Regions from separate parts of the Paenibacillus sp. PK1-4R genome, predicted to be linked through region 1. Evidence: riboswitches for the same ligand, from Rfam matches in the RefSeq annotation. Region 1 holds a riboswitch; the other holds the start of a gene.
The links. Region 1 has a riboswitch for glycine ahead of sdaAB (L-serine ammonia-lyase, iron-sulfur-dependent subunit beta). Riboswitches for the same ligand answer to the same signal wherever they lie in the genome.
Positions count from the first base shown of each region.

Region 1 (7,501 bases):
GATTTATATATCGGTGGTCCCGGTTCAGCTTAAACCTGAGTATCCTTGTCCACTTGAGCATTGTCCGCCCCACTTGTAGTTGTGTCAGAATCCGCTGGCTTCGACTCCTGCTCAGGCTCGGCACGCTTTGCCTTTGGTTTAGCCAGCTTTTGCATCATTTTGCGGCCGGTTGGTGTCTGGGCCAGTCCGCCCTGGGCTGTCTCCCGATGGCGGCTCGGCATCGCACTGCCTACTTCCAGCATGACGTCGATGACTTCGTCTGACGGAATGGCACTACGCACTCCGGCCAGGGCCATGTCAGCCGCAGCCAGCGCCGTAACCGCACCCAGTCCATTACGGACGATGCACGGGATTTCAACAAGGCCTGCGACCGGATCGCAGATAAGGCCCAGTGTATTTTTTAACGCCAAACCAACGGCATGAACGACCTGTTCCGGTGTACCTCCACGCAGTTCAACCATGGCACCCGCAGCCATGCCGATCGCGGAACCCACTTCCGCCTGACAGCCACCCTCGGCCCCGGAGATAAATGAATTGTTGGCAATAACATAACCAATCGCTCCCGCACAGAACAACCCGTTCACCAAATGTTCGTCCGTCCAGCCAAAACGCTCCTGTGAGCTAATAAAAACACCGGGGATGATGCCGCAGGAACCGGCTGTTGGTGTTGCCACGATCCGACCCATGGAGGCATTCACTTCAGATACACACAGGGCATACGCCATGGCAAGTGCGGAAGCATCTCCTGAGCAAGTCTCACCCTTGCGAATGTACTCGGCCATTTTTTTACCGTCTCCACCCGTTAACCCACTGCGTGATGTCGTATCTTCCGTTAACCCTTTGCGTACCGCTTCCTTCATCACCTGATAATATTCAGACATCTGTTTCACAACATCCGCTTCCGGTGTATTGGTCTCCTGAACCTGCTCCTCGATCATCAGCTGAGCAATGGTTTTGGATTCTGCTGTACAGATCGTATTCAGTTCGTGCAAATGTTTAAACCGCATCCGAATCAACTCCTCTCTTCAAATCGATAACACGAATGTCCAGCACATGGTCCAGCTCCCTTAGACGCTTGAGCATATCGGGATTAGGCACACCATCCATTTCCATCGCGGTAAGCGCTTCGCCATCACGGGCTTTCCGGTCCACCTGCATATACCCGATGTTAACCCCGGATGAACTGATCGTGGACGTTACAGATGCAAGCACCCCTGCTTTGTCCGCATGTCGCAGAACAAGTGTTGGAAACTCACCACTAATCTGAACACGAAAATCATTCATCGCATGCACCGATACACTGCCACCACCAATGGATGCACCGATTAAGGAGCAGGCACGTTCTCCATGCCATAACTCAATTTTGACCGTATTTGGATGAGGAGCAGGCAGGCCACTTGTATAAAACTCAACCTCCATGCCTGCTTCCTCTGCGTATTGCTCTGCATCCGGGATACGTGGATCGTCTGTGACATAGTCCAAAAGACCGCCGATCAGTGCCAGATCTGTTCCGTGCCCCTCATACGTGTCAGCGAATGAACCATATAACGTCAGCCGGGCACGTTCTGGCGTACATCCAAGCCACTGACGAGCAATTCTCCCTAACCTTGCCGCTCCAGCTGTATGTGAACTTGAAGGCCCTGTCATGGACGGACCAATAATTGAGAAAACATCTTTAAATCGCACTTTATAACCCTCCAATTGTATTCGTCATTTCCATCCAGAATCTAATCCATATTGTTCCTTATTTACTGAATGATGACATCAAAAAAGGACAGAAGAAGGCCTCAGGCCCTCTCTCTGTCCTCGATACCTGAGAGTTTCACGATCAGCAGTGTCTCACGACAAGGTGCATTGCCTGCGATTACAGACAAGTTCACCGGTCCCACTGATCATATACCCCTTGGGTGGCGCAGTTCGCGCACTCTCCAGAGTTGCGTCCAACGATGGTACATTTACCTGAGAGATTAACCACTGCGCCGGGTGCGCAGCAGCTTGCTCCTTCGGTGCCTGAATACTAGCCATTGTGCTCGGCTAACCCAGGTCTCTCCCGCTCGTTATCATCCGCTATATGGAACCATTCTGAGCTTATGTCAGAACAGTCATGGAAGTCATTAATTTCTTCTTCATTAAGATTAATCGACCGGAAGATCAGTGTCAACAAACTTAACGATTTCTTTGGGTGTATTTCCTTCATTTCCTATTGAAGCGATGATAACCAGAATATTTTGTCAGCTTTCATTACATTAATACGTTAAAAAGATCTTTTAAACAGCTCATTTCGTTCTACTTCAATCAATGATGTGCTTACTATTATTTATGATATTGTCCATGAAACCGTTCGGGTATTCAGGCAACCATAATCTTTGATCCACACTGCTCACTAACCCATCCGAGTCTGCACATCTGGATTATAAATCACAGTTCATAAAATATGCTCTCGTTCTGTACATAAGATCTGCAATACTTGCTGCATAGCTTCGGCATGCGATCTTTCATCCATTCGTGCCTCGACTCATTCGCCATCTGAAAGGCATAATAACCCAGTGTAAAAATCAACATGAATCCTTCCATTAATCGGATATCACGATCCGTCAGTGGTGCGATCTGTTTGGTATAACCGGATAAGAATATATCTCGTTCCTCCCGGTTGAACATAAGTGCTGCCCCTCCGGCATCAAAAAGATAGTACCCATACCCGTATAGACAAAAATCAATCATAGATATGCCCTGATCCGTTATCAGCAGATTGTTGCGAGTAATATCCCCATGAATGATCCCCCATGTTCCTGCGTGCTGCGGGTATGTTTCTAACTGTTCATTAATGTTCTCAAACGTCTCACGAAGCAGGTCGAAGTCTTCCGTTGTAAAAATCCCCAGTCGGACGCCTTCCTCTAGCTGCCCTAGCATGACCAAGTTCTCATGGATGTTGCCATATGCCGGCCGCACCTTTGTTCGATCTGTCTGATTCTGCTCACGCCCATATTGATGAAGCATCTGCAGTTGTGCCCCAAGATCATAGATCTGCTCTGTTGTCAGGCGTTCTCCCTGCTGGATGTCCCTTCCCTCAATCCACTCCAGTACTGTACAGCAGATTTCTTTACCCGCTTCACTTTTCCATACCGTGACCCAGTCTCCCGATACATTCCGTACCGGATGCTGCACGCGCAATTCCGTCGTTGCATTTAACTCATGAAGCAGGTTCATCTCTGCCTCCAGCGCAGGAAGCGTATGCTGAATGCCTGTCATACTTGTATATGCGGCTTGATGGATACGTAACAGATACTTCTTCCCGCTTGCTTCATCGACGACATGATATGTCAGATTCTCATTGTGGCGAATATATGAAACGACAGGTTTCTCAATAGTGTAGTTCTGTATAATCTGAGCTGCCATATGGTCGTAAGACATCTGATTCGTAGTGATTATCAACATCTCCTTCGAAGTCATGTAAACGTTCTCTTCACACTAAATATCGTAGCATAATGTTTATCCCGCATACAGAAAATCCCACTAAAATTATAAATTAAAAAAGCACAACCCCCGAACAACCGTCCAGGCATTGTGCTTTCTTTTGTCTCTATTATTTCTTAATCTCTCTGTCTATTGCTCTATGTTACACTCCATGATCCAATTAACCGAAACGACCCATAATGTATTCTTGCGTCAGACGATTGTCCGGGTTCGTGAAAATATGCTCTGTATCCCCGTGCTCAACCATGCTTCCCAGATAGAAATAAGCTGTATAATCCGAGATGCGCGCCGCCTGCTGCATGTTATGGGTAACAATAACGATCCGCAGCTCCTTCTTGAGCTCGGTAATCAACTCTTCAACTTTACCCGTAGATACCGGGTCAAGTGCAGATGCAGGCTCGTCGAGCAGCAGAATCTGCGGATCAACAGACAGGGCGCGGGCGATACACAGACGCTGCTGTTGTCCACCCGAGAGAGACAGAGCTGACTCGTTCAGCCTGTCTTTCACTTCGTCCCAGAGCGCAGCACGACGCAAGCTTTTTTCCACAATTTCATCCAGTGCCTTCTTACTCTTCGTACCGCGGTAGCGGGGGCCAAACGCGATATTGTTGTAGATGGACTTATGAAAAGGATTCGGCTTCTGCCACACCATGCCAATCTTCTGACGAAGCTTGATTACATCGGTTCCAGGCTCATTCAGGTCGTTACCGTCCATCCAGATATGTCCCTCTGTACGGGAACCGGCAATCTCGTCGTTCATCCGGTTCAACGACCGGAGGAACGTGGATTTACCGCAACCAGACGGCCCAATAAGAGCCGTTACGCTTGCTTCAGGAAACGTCAGGCTAATCTGCTTGACCGCCTGGAAATGTCCATAATATATGCTTAACTGTTCCGTACCAAAAGGTATGGCCATGTTGGTTCCTCCTTATTTCGAAGCTGTCATGCGGCGGAATACAACCCGACCGATCCAGCGTGCACTTAGATTGAACGCCAGCACGAGAATGACAAGCACGGCGGACGCCCCTGCTGCCACTTCTTTGGAATCTGGCCCAATGCCTTCACTATTCACTTTCCAGATATGGACAGCAAGTGTCTCTGCCGGACGGAAAGGATTAAGCGGTGATCTTGGACTCGTTGGATTCCAATCTGTAAAGTCCAATGGCGGACTACTCATACCTGCGGTGAACATCAGCGCGGCTGCTTCACCGAAGATCCGGCCCGATGCCAGGATCGTACCCGTAATCAAGCTCGGCAATGCCACAGGTAGCAGAATTGAAGTAATAATCTTCCACTTGGACAGTCCAAGCGCCAGACCTGCTTCCTTCTGTTCCTTCGGAACGGCCCGGAAGGCCTGTTCCGTTGTCCGTACCATCAGTGGCAAGTTAAAGATCGCCAGAGCCAAGGCACCCGAGATCAGGGAGAAACCAAGACCAAATTGATTTACTAGCAGCAAAAGACCAAACAAACCGATAACGATGGATGGGAATGATGACAACACTTCAACGACCAGACGAATGAAGCTGGTAATCTTGCCTGGTTTGGCGTATTCCGCCATGTAAATTCCGCCGCCCCATCCGAGTGGGATGGTAACAATCAAGGTCAAGACAAGCAAGAATACGGAGTTGAAGAGCTGTGGACCAATCCCGCCGCCACCCTTAAGCAACTGTGGTGCGCTTGTCAGGAAGTTCCAGCTAATATGTCCAATGCCTCTATACATGATGAAGCCAAGCAGACCGAGCAATAAAATAACAATGAACAGGGCCAGTACAACGATAACGGATGTTGCAATTTTATCTACCGTCTTTGCCTTCATTTTCATACCCGGTTTCTCCTTTCAAGCAGGCGAACCAGAATGACGAAGACAAATGTCATCACCAACAGGACAAGCGCCATACTCCACAGTGCATTGTTATGAACAGAACCCATCGTGGTGTTACCCATGCTGAGAGTAATTACACTTGTTAATGTTGAAGCTGATTCGAGCAAGGATGTTGGAACATGCGGTGCATTACCGATAACCATCTGTACAGCAAGAGCTTCACCAAACGCACGAGCCATACCCAAAACGACACCTGTCAACAAAGCTGGCAAAGTCGTTGGAATAATGACACGGTAGATGGTTTGCCAGCGAGTGGCACCCAGTGCGTAGGAGGATTCTCGCAATCCTTTTGGCAACGCGGACAAGGCATCTGCCATAATACTTGTCACCGTAGGGAGAATCATTACCGCGAGAACAAGACATCCGGCTGCAATCCCGACGCCTGTTCCACCGAAGATACTGCGAAGCAAGGGTACGATGACACTCAGACCGATAAATCCGTACACAACGGATGGAATTCCGGACAAGAGCTCAATCGCAGGCTGCAAGATTTTTTTCCCTTTACCCGGTACAATCTCTGTCATGAAGAGTGCTGCACACAGGCCAAGCGGACTTGCGATCAATGCTGCAAGCAAGGTTGTAATGAAAGAACCTGTGATGAACGGCAATGCCCCGTAGAACGCAGGCTCTCCAGTTGGATTCCACGTTTTCCCACCAAGAAATTCACTTATGCTTATTCCATTTTGGAAAAATGTCGATAGTCCCTTGGACGCTACAAAATAAACAATGGAAAACATGACAACGATCAGGAAAACGACACAAATCGACGTATAGATCCGTCCCGTCCACTCTTCCCAATAATGTTTCTCTTTTAAGGGCCGGCGCGGTTTCAACTTGTTATTCATTACCGTTCCCCCTTCGGTCTGTTCCATAACAACCATCCTTCTATAGTAGAATTAATGCAAAATATGGGATTATTTTAGAGCAAACCGCGTAAAGAGGCGGGACCTAAGTCCGCCTCTTTCGCTGTATGCGCAAGTTCAAAGATTACTCAACCACATTACCTGCTGCATCGCGTTTTACTTTCATACCTGACATTGGAATGTATCCAAGTTCTGTCACGTCGTTTTGTTGAATTTCGTCACTCAAGATGTAGTCCAAGAATGCTTTTGTTGCTGCATCAGGCTCACCTTTTGTGTACATGTGCTCGTAAGCCCATACTGGATAAGTTCCTGCTTCTACGTTCTCAACTGTTGCTTCTACACCTTCGTATTTCAACACTTGCAAGCTGTCATCCAAGTAAGACAGGGCGAGGTAACCAATAGCACCTGGCGTTTCAGATACCAATTTTTTTACGTTACCAGAAGAATCTTCTTGAATCGAACCTTGGATATCATCCATTTTTGCACCCAATGCATACTTCTCGAAAGTTGCACGAGTACCTGAACTACTTGGACGGTTTACAATAACGATTGCTTGATCCGCACCACCAACGTCTTTCCAGTTCGTTACTTTACCGGAGAAGATGTCGATCAGTTGTTGCTTCGTCAAATCTTCTACCCCTGCATCTTTGTTGCTAACTGGCGCCATAGCTACTACTGCTACTTGATGGTCAACCAATTCTTTTACTTTGGCTTCGTCCTCCAGTTTCTCTTCTGCAAATACATCAGAGTTACCGATTGTAGCTTGTCCGTCAGATACTTGTGTCAAACCAGTACCACTACCGCCACCTTGAACTTGAACCGTTACGTTCTTATATTCATCAACTGCCATAAATTTCTGTCCAGCTTGTTCTACCAGAGGTAGCAATGCTGTCGATCCGACTGCCAGAATGTTACCGCTAAGCTCAGTAGCAGCTTCTCCTGATCCATTGCTTGCGGCACCCTCTGTACCAGCGTCATTTTTCGATCCGCATGCTGCGAGAACCAGTACGAACGTTAAGGTCATCAAAATAAACGGCAACTTTTTAAACATGTTTTGTTTTCCTCCCCCAATGTAGTGATGGCGTTTTGTGAATTTGTTTGTTCACCATCAACTCTTTACTCATTGTAGTTTCGGTATGTCATCTTAAAATCAATGTTTTGTAAACGCAATGTTAAAAATATCGGCTGTATATTGAAATATCTGGGATTTAATCAAGCCCTGAAGAGGTCGCTTCGGGAACGGACGTTGTTTCAATCGCTGTTATCCCCGGATTTATATGAT
Region 1 is NZ_CP126535.1:516,484-523,984, reverse strand. It holds gene sdaAA (L-serine ammonia-lyase, iron-sulfur-dependent, subunit alpha) at 30-1,007, opposite strand; gene sdaAB (L-serine ammonia-lyase, iron-sulfur-dependent subunit beta) at 997-1,686, opposite strand; glycine riboswitch at 1,799-1,934, opposite strand; glycine riboswitch at 1,939-2,063, opposite strand; gene QNO02_RS02490 (phosphotransferase enzyme family protein) at 2,419-3,450, opposite strand; gene pstB (phosphate ABC transporter ATP-binding protein PstB) at 3,635-4,390, opposite strand; gene pstA (phosphate ABC transporter permease PstA) at 4,403-5,290, opposite strand; gene pstC (phosphate ABC transporter permease subunit PstC) at 5,293-6,228, opposite strand; gene QNO02_RS02470 (phosphate ABC transporter substrate-binding protein) at 6,344-7,270, opposite strand.

Region 2 (7,501 bases), 2.1 Mb from region 1:
ATTAAGCCTTGTACCCCGGCAGATAATACTTTGCTAATTGCTTCTACAGCAGGCCCGATGCCCAGTAGCGCAAAAATCCCCAAGATCCCGCCAATAATACCGGCTGAGAAGTTGTTAACCAGCATTTCAAATCCGGCTCTAACTTTACCTTCGATCGATTTATCAAACTTTTTGATGATCCATGCTGCCAGTGGTCCGGCAATCATGGCACCTAGGAACATCGGGATATCACTACCCACGATGACCCCAATGGTCATAATGGCACCCACGACACCACCACGCTGACCATGCACCATCGTACCCCCGGTGTAACCGATTAACAGTGGCAGCAAATATTTGATCATCGGATCGACTAGCTGTGCCAGTGTCTCGTTAGGGAACCAGCCTGTTGGAATGAACATGGCCGTAATTAATCCCCAGGCGATGAACGCTCCCATATTCGGCATGACCATACCACTCAGGAAACGGCCAAAACGCTGCACACCTACCCGTAGCCCACCTTTGGAATTGGACGATTGGTCCAAATTACTCATTGTATTATCCTCCTTGGATCAAGTGATTATGATTTATGAAAGGGGTATCATTTCTCCCCTGCTGTAATCCTAAGCGAGAATGCTCTCCTGTTCAATGAAATGAAAGCGTACTTTCGTCATGAACAATGATGACAACATTAGGTTATGTAATCGTTTTAATCGATGCATAATGGCTGAACCCATTGGTACACAAGGTTTTTCTTGCCTATGACTTTTATCATTTCCAGAGTCATTTTCTAACCTATAGCTTGGTCCAATCAGATGATTTACATCCACAATCTGCTCAAATCTACATTCAAAACCATTCTTGGAAAGCACAAAAAACCTGTGCAAGCATCCGGCTCACACAGGTCGAAACAATATGAAACTCATTTCATTTGCTTATAAAATATATGTTAATAAGTACAAGTTCGTTGATACTATTCTTCCGTATGTTTACGATACGCGTCTGCATTCATCAATGTAGACAATGCTGCTGTCAGATCTCCCTCAACACGAATCTCAATCATCCAACCTTCCTCGTAAGGAGAGCTGTTCACAAGTTCAGGGGAGTCCTGCAACGAATCATTGACTGCAATAATTGAACCTGTGACGGGAGAGAACAAGTCGGAAACCGTTTTGACCGATTCAATCGTTCCAATGCTGTCCTCTGCTTTTACATTGGTTTCAAGGTCAGGCAATTCCACAAACACAATGTCACCCAGCTGATGCTGCGCGAACTCGGTAATGCCAATACGTACAGTATCCTCCCCTACGGTTTGCACCCATTCGTGCTCTTCACTGTACAGGAAATCACTTTTCAATTCGCTCATCGATATCCGCCTCGCTTTTCATTAAATGAGTGCATGCGTTCTTTGACCTTAACCTTTTTCCCAGAACATAGCGTATGATATTTTTGATTCAAATGTCAAGATACCTCACAATTTATTTATTGATCACCTCTAAATCCTGTAACCCGATTACACTCTTTCTTCATATACTGGTGAATATTAGAATAGTAAGCGCAGTCTTTTTAAATACACGAACAATAAAATTGAAACCAAATTAAATATTCGGTTTTTAATTATAATCTATGACATCGTTCTTGACATCGGTAGTGGATTCACGTTTTAATGAGAGGAGTAAATGTGTTTATTGGACTATGTTATACCCGCGGATGAATGTAAAGGGAGAGATTACCCGTGACACCCGATTCGGGATGTACATGAGGTAACGCCGAAGGAGTAAACCACCGATAAGCGGGGGTGAATCTCTCAGGCAAAAGGACTTTTACGGGACGCAACTCTGGAGAGCATCTATTCGCCCTGTGCGGGCGTTATGATCACCCAAGGGGAAACCTGCTGCACAACGCAGCGGGGTAACTCTCAGGTACAAGGGACAGAGCCTTAGAATACAGCGTGCTACTTGGCATGCCGATTCTTTGGCCTGTCCTTTTCCTTTTTCCCAAAAAACGAAAAACAGGATGTAGAACGGCGCTGTCATAGCTGCCTTACCATACTTATCTACGAAAAATCTCTGCTGAAAAATGTAAAAATACCCTGGTTCATTGATCCACGATTGTATATCCGGCCAGTTGACGGCCCATGACGAGGTGATTTGATGTCCGATTTGCTTAGAACACCACTCTTCCCACTGTATCAGCAATACGAAGGCGTACGGTGCATTGATTTTGGAGGCTGGGAGCTTCCGGTGCAATTTAGCGGAATCCAAAAAGAACATGAAGCGGTACGTGAGCGTGCTGGACTGTTCGATGTATCCCATATGGGCGAATTCACAGTACAGGGTGAGCAGGCTGAAGTTTTTTTGCAACAAATGATGACCAATGATGTGACCACGCTCGTTCCGGGTCAAGCCCAGTATACCCTGATGTGTTATCCAGATGGCGGTGTGGTGGATGATCTGCTCGTGTATAAGCTGGAAGATCAGCATTACATGCTCGTTGTTAATGCCTCCAACATCGACAAGGATTGGGCGTGGCTGCAAGAGCACTTGATCCCTGGCGTAAGCATGACTAACGATTCGGAGCAGACGGCGCTGCTCGCCTTGCAAGGTCCACTGGCTGTAGATATTATCGGGAAAGTTACAGATACGGATGTATCCTCGATTGAGCCTTTCCGTTTTGTACAGCAGGCAGAGGTATGCGGCGTTAAATTACTGTTGTCCCGTACAGGTTATACCGGTGAGGACGGCTTTGAACTATATGTACCTGCGGACCAGGCTGCTGCGGTGTGGAATGGATTAATGCAAGCTGGTGAAGGTTACGGACTGGTACCGACCGGACTTGGTGCCAGGGATACACTGCGCTTTGAAGCGAGGCTCCCCCTGTATGGACAGGAATTGTCGGCAACCATCTCTCCACTCGAAGCTGGCGTTGGCATGTTTGTGAAGCTGAATGCCGGACCTTTTATCGGACACGAAGCCTTGTTACAGCAAAAAACTGACGGGCCCGCCCGTAAACTGGTCGGCATCGAAGTGCTGGAGCGCGGTATTCCCCGCCCCCACTATCCGATTTACGCCGAAGGCGTACAGATTGGCGAAGTGACGACAGGCACACAATCACCTACATTGAAGCGTAATCTGGGGCTGGCCCTCATTGACAGCAAATACGCTGCGCTGGGAACCCCGCTTGAGATTGAGATCCGCGGCAAGAAACTAAAAGCCGAGGTCGTGAAGACCCCTTTTCATAAACGGACACGTACGTCAAAGACACCTACTCAAGGAGCTGATCAAGCATGAGCAAGCACCGTTACATTCCCATGACTGAACAAGATCAGAGCGCCATGCTCGCAACCATCGGTGTGGATACGCTGGAGGAACTGTTTCAGGACATTCCAAAAGAGATCCGTTATCAGGGCGAACTGCCCGTATCCTCCAAACTCGATGAATATGCACTGACACGTCACATGTCCAAACAAGCTGGTGCCAACGCCAATTTCGAAACACATGCCAGCTTCCTCGGCGCAGGCATATATGATCATCATGTTCCTTCCGTCATCAATCATGTCATTTCCCGTTCCGAATTCTACACCGCCTACACACCATATCAGCCTGAGATCAGCCAAGGTGAACTACAGGCCATTTTCGAATTTCAATCCTACATCTGTGAATTAACAGGTATGACTGTAGCCAATGCCAGTATGTATGACGGTGCAACTGCCTTTGCGGAAGCAGGTAATCTGGCCGCAGCGGCAACGCGTCGCAAACAGCTTATCGTATCTCGTACCGTTCATCCGGAAGCCCGTCAGGTATTGCAGGCATATGCGCACGGATTAAGTCTGGAGATTGTCGAGATTGGTTATAAGGATGGCGTCACTGATTGGGATGCCCTGCAAGCCGCCATATCGGACGATACCGCTGCTGTCATGATCCAGAGTCCGAACTTCTTTGGTGCTGTGGAAAATGTGAAGCAGGCTGCCGACCTCGTGCATGCGCACAAGGGCCTGCTCGTTGTAAGTGCTAACCCGCTATCGCTGGGTCTGCTGGAAGCCCCAGGCAAGCTGGGTGCCGACATCGTTGTAGGTGATGCGCAGCCCCTCGGCATCGCCGCTTCACTCGGCGGTCCGACATGCGGATATTTCGCCGTATCCCAGCCTCATATGCGCCGAATTCCTGGCCGAATTGTAGGCCAGACCACCGATCGCAACGGCAAGCGTGGTTTTGTACTCACACTGCAAGCACGTGAACAGCACATCCGCCGCGAAAAGGCGACATCCAACATCTGTTCCAACCAGGCTTTGCTTGCACTCAGCGCATCTGTGTACATGTCCATCATGGGTAAACAGGGCATGATCGATGTCGCGGATCTGAATCTGCAAAAGAGTCATTACACCCTGAATACATTAACTGCGATTCCTGGAGTTAGCCTTACTTTTAATGCACCAACATTTAATGAGTTTGTTATTAAGCTTCCTGAAGGAACCGACGTGGATGCTCTTCAGTTGAAACTGCTGGATGCGGGCTTTATTGGTGGGTACGAACTCGGACGTGATTATCCGGAGCTTGCCGGACATATGCTGATTGCTGTTACGGAACGGCGCACTAAGGAAGAGATTGACGAATTCGCACGAGCATTGGAGGGATCGCTGTGACTCAGGAAACGACGACAACAACGACAACATCGGTACAAGGACTATCGGAAACAGGTACCTCTGTCTCCACTTCGGTTCAACCTGAGACGGATACAACATTTAGTGCACAGACCTTATCTCCTGCTTCGGAACAATCATTGATTTTTGAACTCAGCAGCCCTGGACGTGTCGCTTATTCCTTGCCAGAATGTGACGTTCCTCGTCAGGCTGCCGATACGTTGATTCCCCGGGAAATGCTCCGTTCGGAAACAGCAGCACTGCCGGAAGTGTTTGAGGTAGATGTTATTCGACACTATACCGCTCTGTCCCGCCGCAACTTCGGGGTAGATAACGGATTTTATCCACTGGGCTCTTGTACAATGAAATACAATCCGAAGATCAATGAGGACGTGGCCCGTTACAATGGATTCGCCAAAATCCATCCGTACCAGCACGAATCCAGCATTCAAGGTGCTCTTGAACTGTTATATACATTGCAAAATGACCTTGCAGGTCTGACAGGTATGGACGCTGTGACCCTGCAACCAGCCGCTGGTGCCCATGGAGAATGGACTGGACTCATGATGATTCGTGCTTACCACGAAGGTCGTGGCGAACAACGTACCAAAGTCATCGTGCCCGATTCTTCGCATGGTACCAACCCGGCAAGTGCAACCGTTGCAGGATTTGAGACTGTGACGATTCCGTCTCGTGCAGACGGATTGGTCGATCTGGATGCACTCCGTGCAGCAGTCGGTTCGGATACGGCAGCATTGATGCTGACAAACCCAAATACACTTGGTTTGTTCGAGAAAGACATTCAGGAGATTGCATCCATCGTACATCAGGCTGGTGGCTTGCTGTACTACGATGGGGCGAACTCGAATGCCATTATGGGCATTACCCGTCCGGGTGATATGGGCTTTGACGTGGTGCATCTGAACTTGCACAAAACGATGAGCACACCTCATGGCGGTGGTGGACCAGGCGCCGGACCAGTCGGCGTGAAGAGTCGTTTAGTTCCGTTCCTGCCTAAGCCAATGGTGATCAAAAATGATGACGGTATGTATGCATTCGATCGTGAAGGAGATCAATCCATTGGTCGAGTGAAAGCCTACTACGGCAACTTCGGTATTCTGGTACGTGCCTATGCCTACATTCGTACCTATGGACCGGAAGGGTTACGCCGTGTCTCTGAATGTGCGGTACTGAATGCTAACTATATGATGGCCCGTCTCGCCCCTTACTACGAGATTCCATATCCGGGTGTGTGCAAACATGAATTCGTCATGTCTGGACGGGGGTTGAAGCAGTATGGTGTACGCACACTTGACGTTGCCAAACGATTGCTTGATTTTGGATATCACCCACCTACGGTGTACTTCCCGCTCAACGTGGAGGAATGCATCATGATCGAGCCGACCGAAACCGAAAGTAAAGAAACGTTGGATGGATTCATTGATACGATGATACGCATTGCCAAAGAAGCGGAAGAGACACCAGAATTGGTACTCAACGCACCTTACGGAACACCGGTCACTCGTCTTGATGAGACCACCGCTGCCCGCAAACCTGTACTGAACTGTGCTTGTAGCTAAATAAGAGAATAAAAAAACAGCAACGACATTATCCATGAACAGGAAAAGGTCGTTGCTGTTTTAGTTTTATTTTATACACTTAAAGGGCTATCTAATATATTGAGGGATCGATAAATTATTACGATTTTACAATTTCCTCATTAGGATTTGACTTTATCCTTTATAAAAGAGCTTATAAATATTAATATGAACGCTATCAAAGACATTAATGGTATTGTAAGAAAGTTGAAATATTCCACATAGACTTGATCGCAAGAAACGGTACCAAATCCACACGATGTACCTTTCACCACACTTAGTTGAATAAGGTAGTGGTAGCCCGCAATAATTATGCCAATTACTGAAAAACAACGGGTGTAATATTTAAGATATGGATCATTTTTTATTGCACCAATTACGATGATTAACGGTAGAGGATACATTAGGATTCTTTGATACCAGCATAACTTACAAGGAATTAACCCTGCAATCTCACTAAAGTACAAACTTCCAAGCATTGCTACTAAAGAAACCAAGAAACTTGCTGGAATCAACGTTCTTCCTCCTTCAGAGTGCTTAACCAATCATTTATTTCATTCAACATATTTGAAAAGATGATTTTTTTTTCCTCACTTCTTATTTCATGATTTATTTTATTGGCCTCATCCCAATTATTCATTAGCCACATTATATTAATTAACATCAATCTAATATGGTCTTTGGTAGAGTTAATGTAGCTATACTTTTTATTATCGTGTAAAGACTCTTTAACATAGTTAGCCAACTTCGTAGTACGGACATTTATATCTTGTAGAACTATAACAGCTCTGTAGTAATCAACATCAACACAACTTGGTGAGATTTGTTCTAACAAATCTATATACTTACTCAATTTGGAGTAGGAATTAGTTCTAACTAATAAATCACACAAAAACAATATAGCTTCCGGTAAGTATCTTTTATACTCTGAAGATTCGTATCTTTTAATAGCTTCTATAAGAATAGACTTTACCTCTTCAATATTAAAGTTATTCTGAGTATAATAAACTTCCTTTGCTTGAAAATATAACCACTTGGGATGTCCAGGCTCATCTTCTAGCATCATTTGGGTTAGTCTCAAATTTCGGTTTGTTTTATCCTTCATATTGACCTTTTGCGGATCATAACCATCATGATGAACTAGAATTTCCATAGTAACATGCATCGGAGACTGACCATTCTCTAACAGAGGTTCTTCATGAACTCTTCCGAAGTATCGTATTCTGCTATTAATCGAAAAAAGTTTCCGATTATCTGTATAAACATGACCATCATGTTCTTTTAT
Region 2 is NZ_CP126535.1:5,358,496-5,365,996, forward strand. It holds gene QNO02_RS23265 (PTS mannitol transporter subunit IIBC) at 1-533, opposite strand, end outside; gene gcvH (glycine cleavage system protein GcvH) at 953-1,345, opposite strand; glycine riboswitch at 1,690-1,812, shown strand; glycine riboswitch at 1,816-1,916, shown strand; gene gcvT (glycine cleavage system aminomethyltransferase GcvT) at 2,133-3,269, shown strand; gene gcvPA (aminomethyl-transferring glycine dehydrogenase subunit GcvPA) at 3,266-4,621, shown strand; gene gcvPB (aminomethyl-transferring glycine dehydrogenase subunit GcvPB) at 4,759-6,198, shown strand; gene QNO02_RS23290 (disulfide oxidoreductase) at 6,339-6,761, opposite strand; gene QNO02_RS23295 (SunS family peptide S-glycosyltransferase) at 6,728-7,501, opposite strand, start outside.
Region 2: it holds a riboswitch for glycine, as region 1 does, so the genes downstream of both, gcvT (glycine cleavage system aminomethyltransferase GcvT) here and sdaAB (L-serine ammonia-lyase, iron-sulfur-dependent subunit beta) in region 1, are expected to answer to the same signal.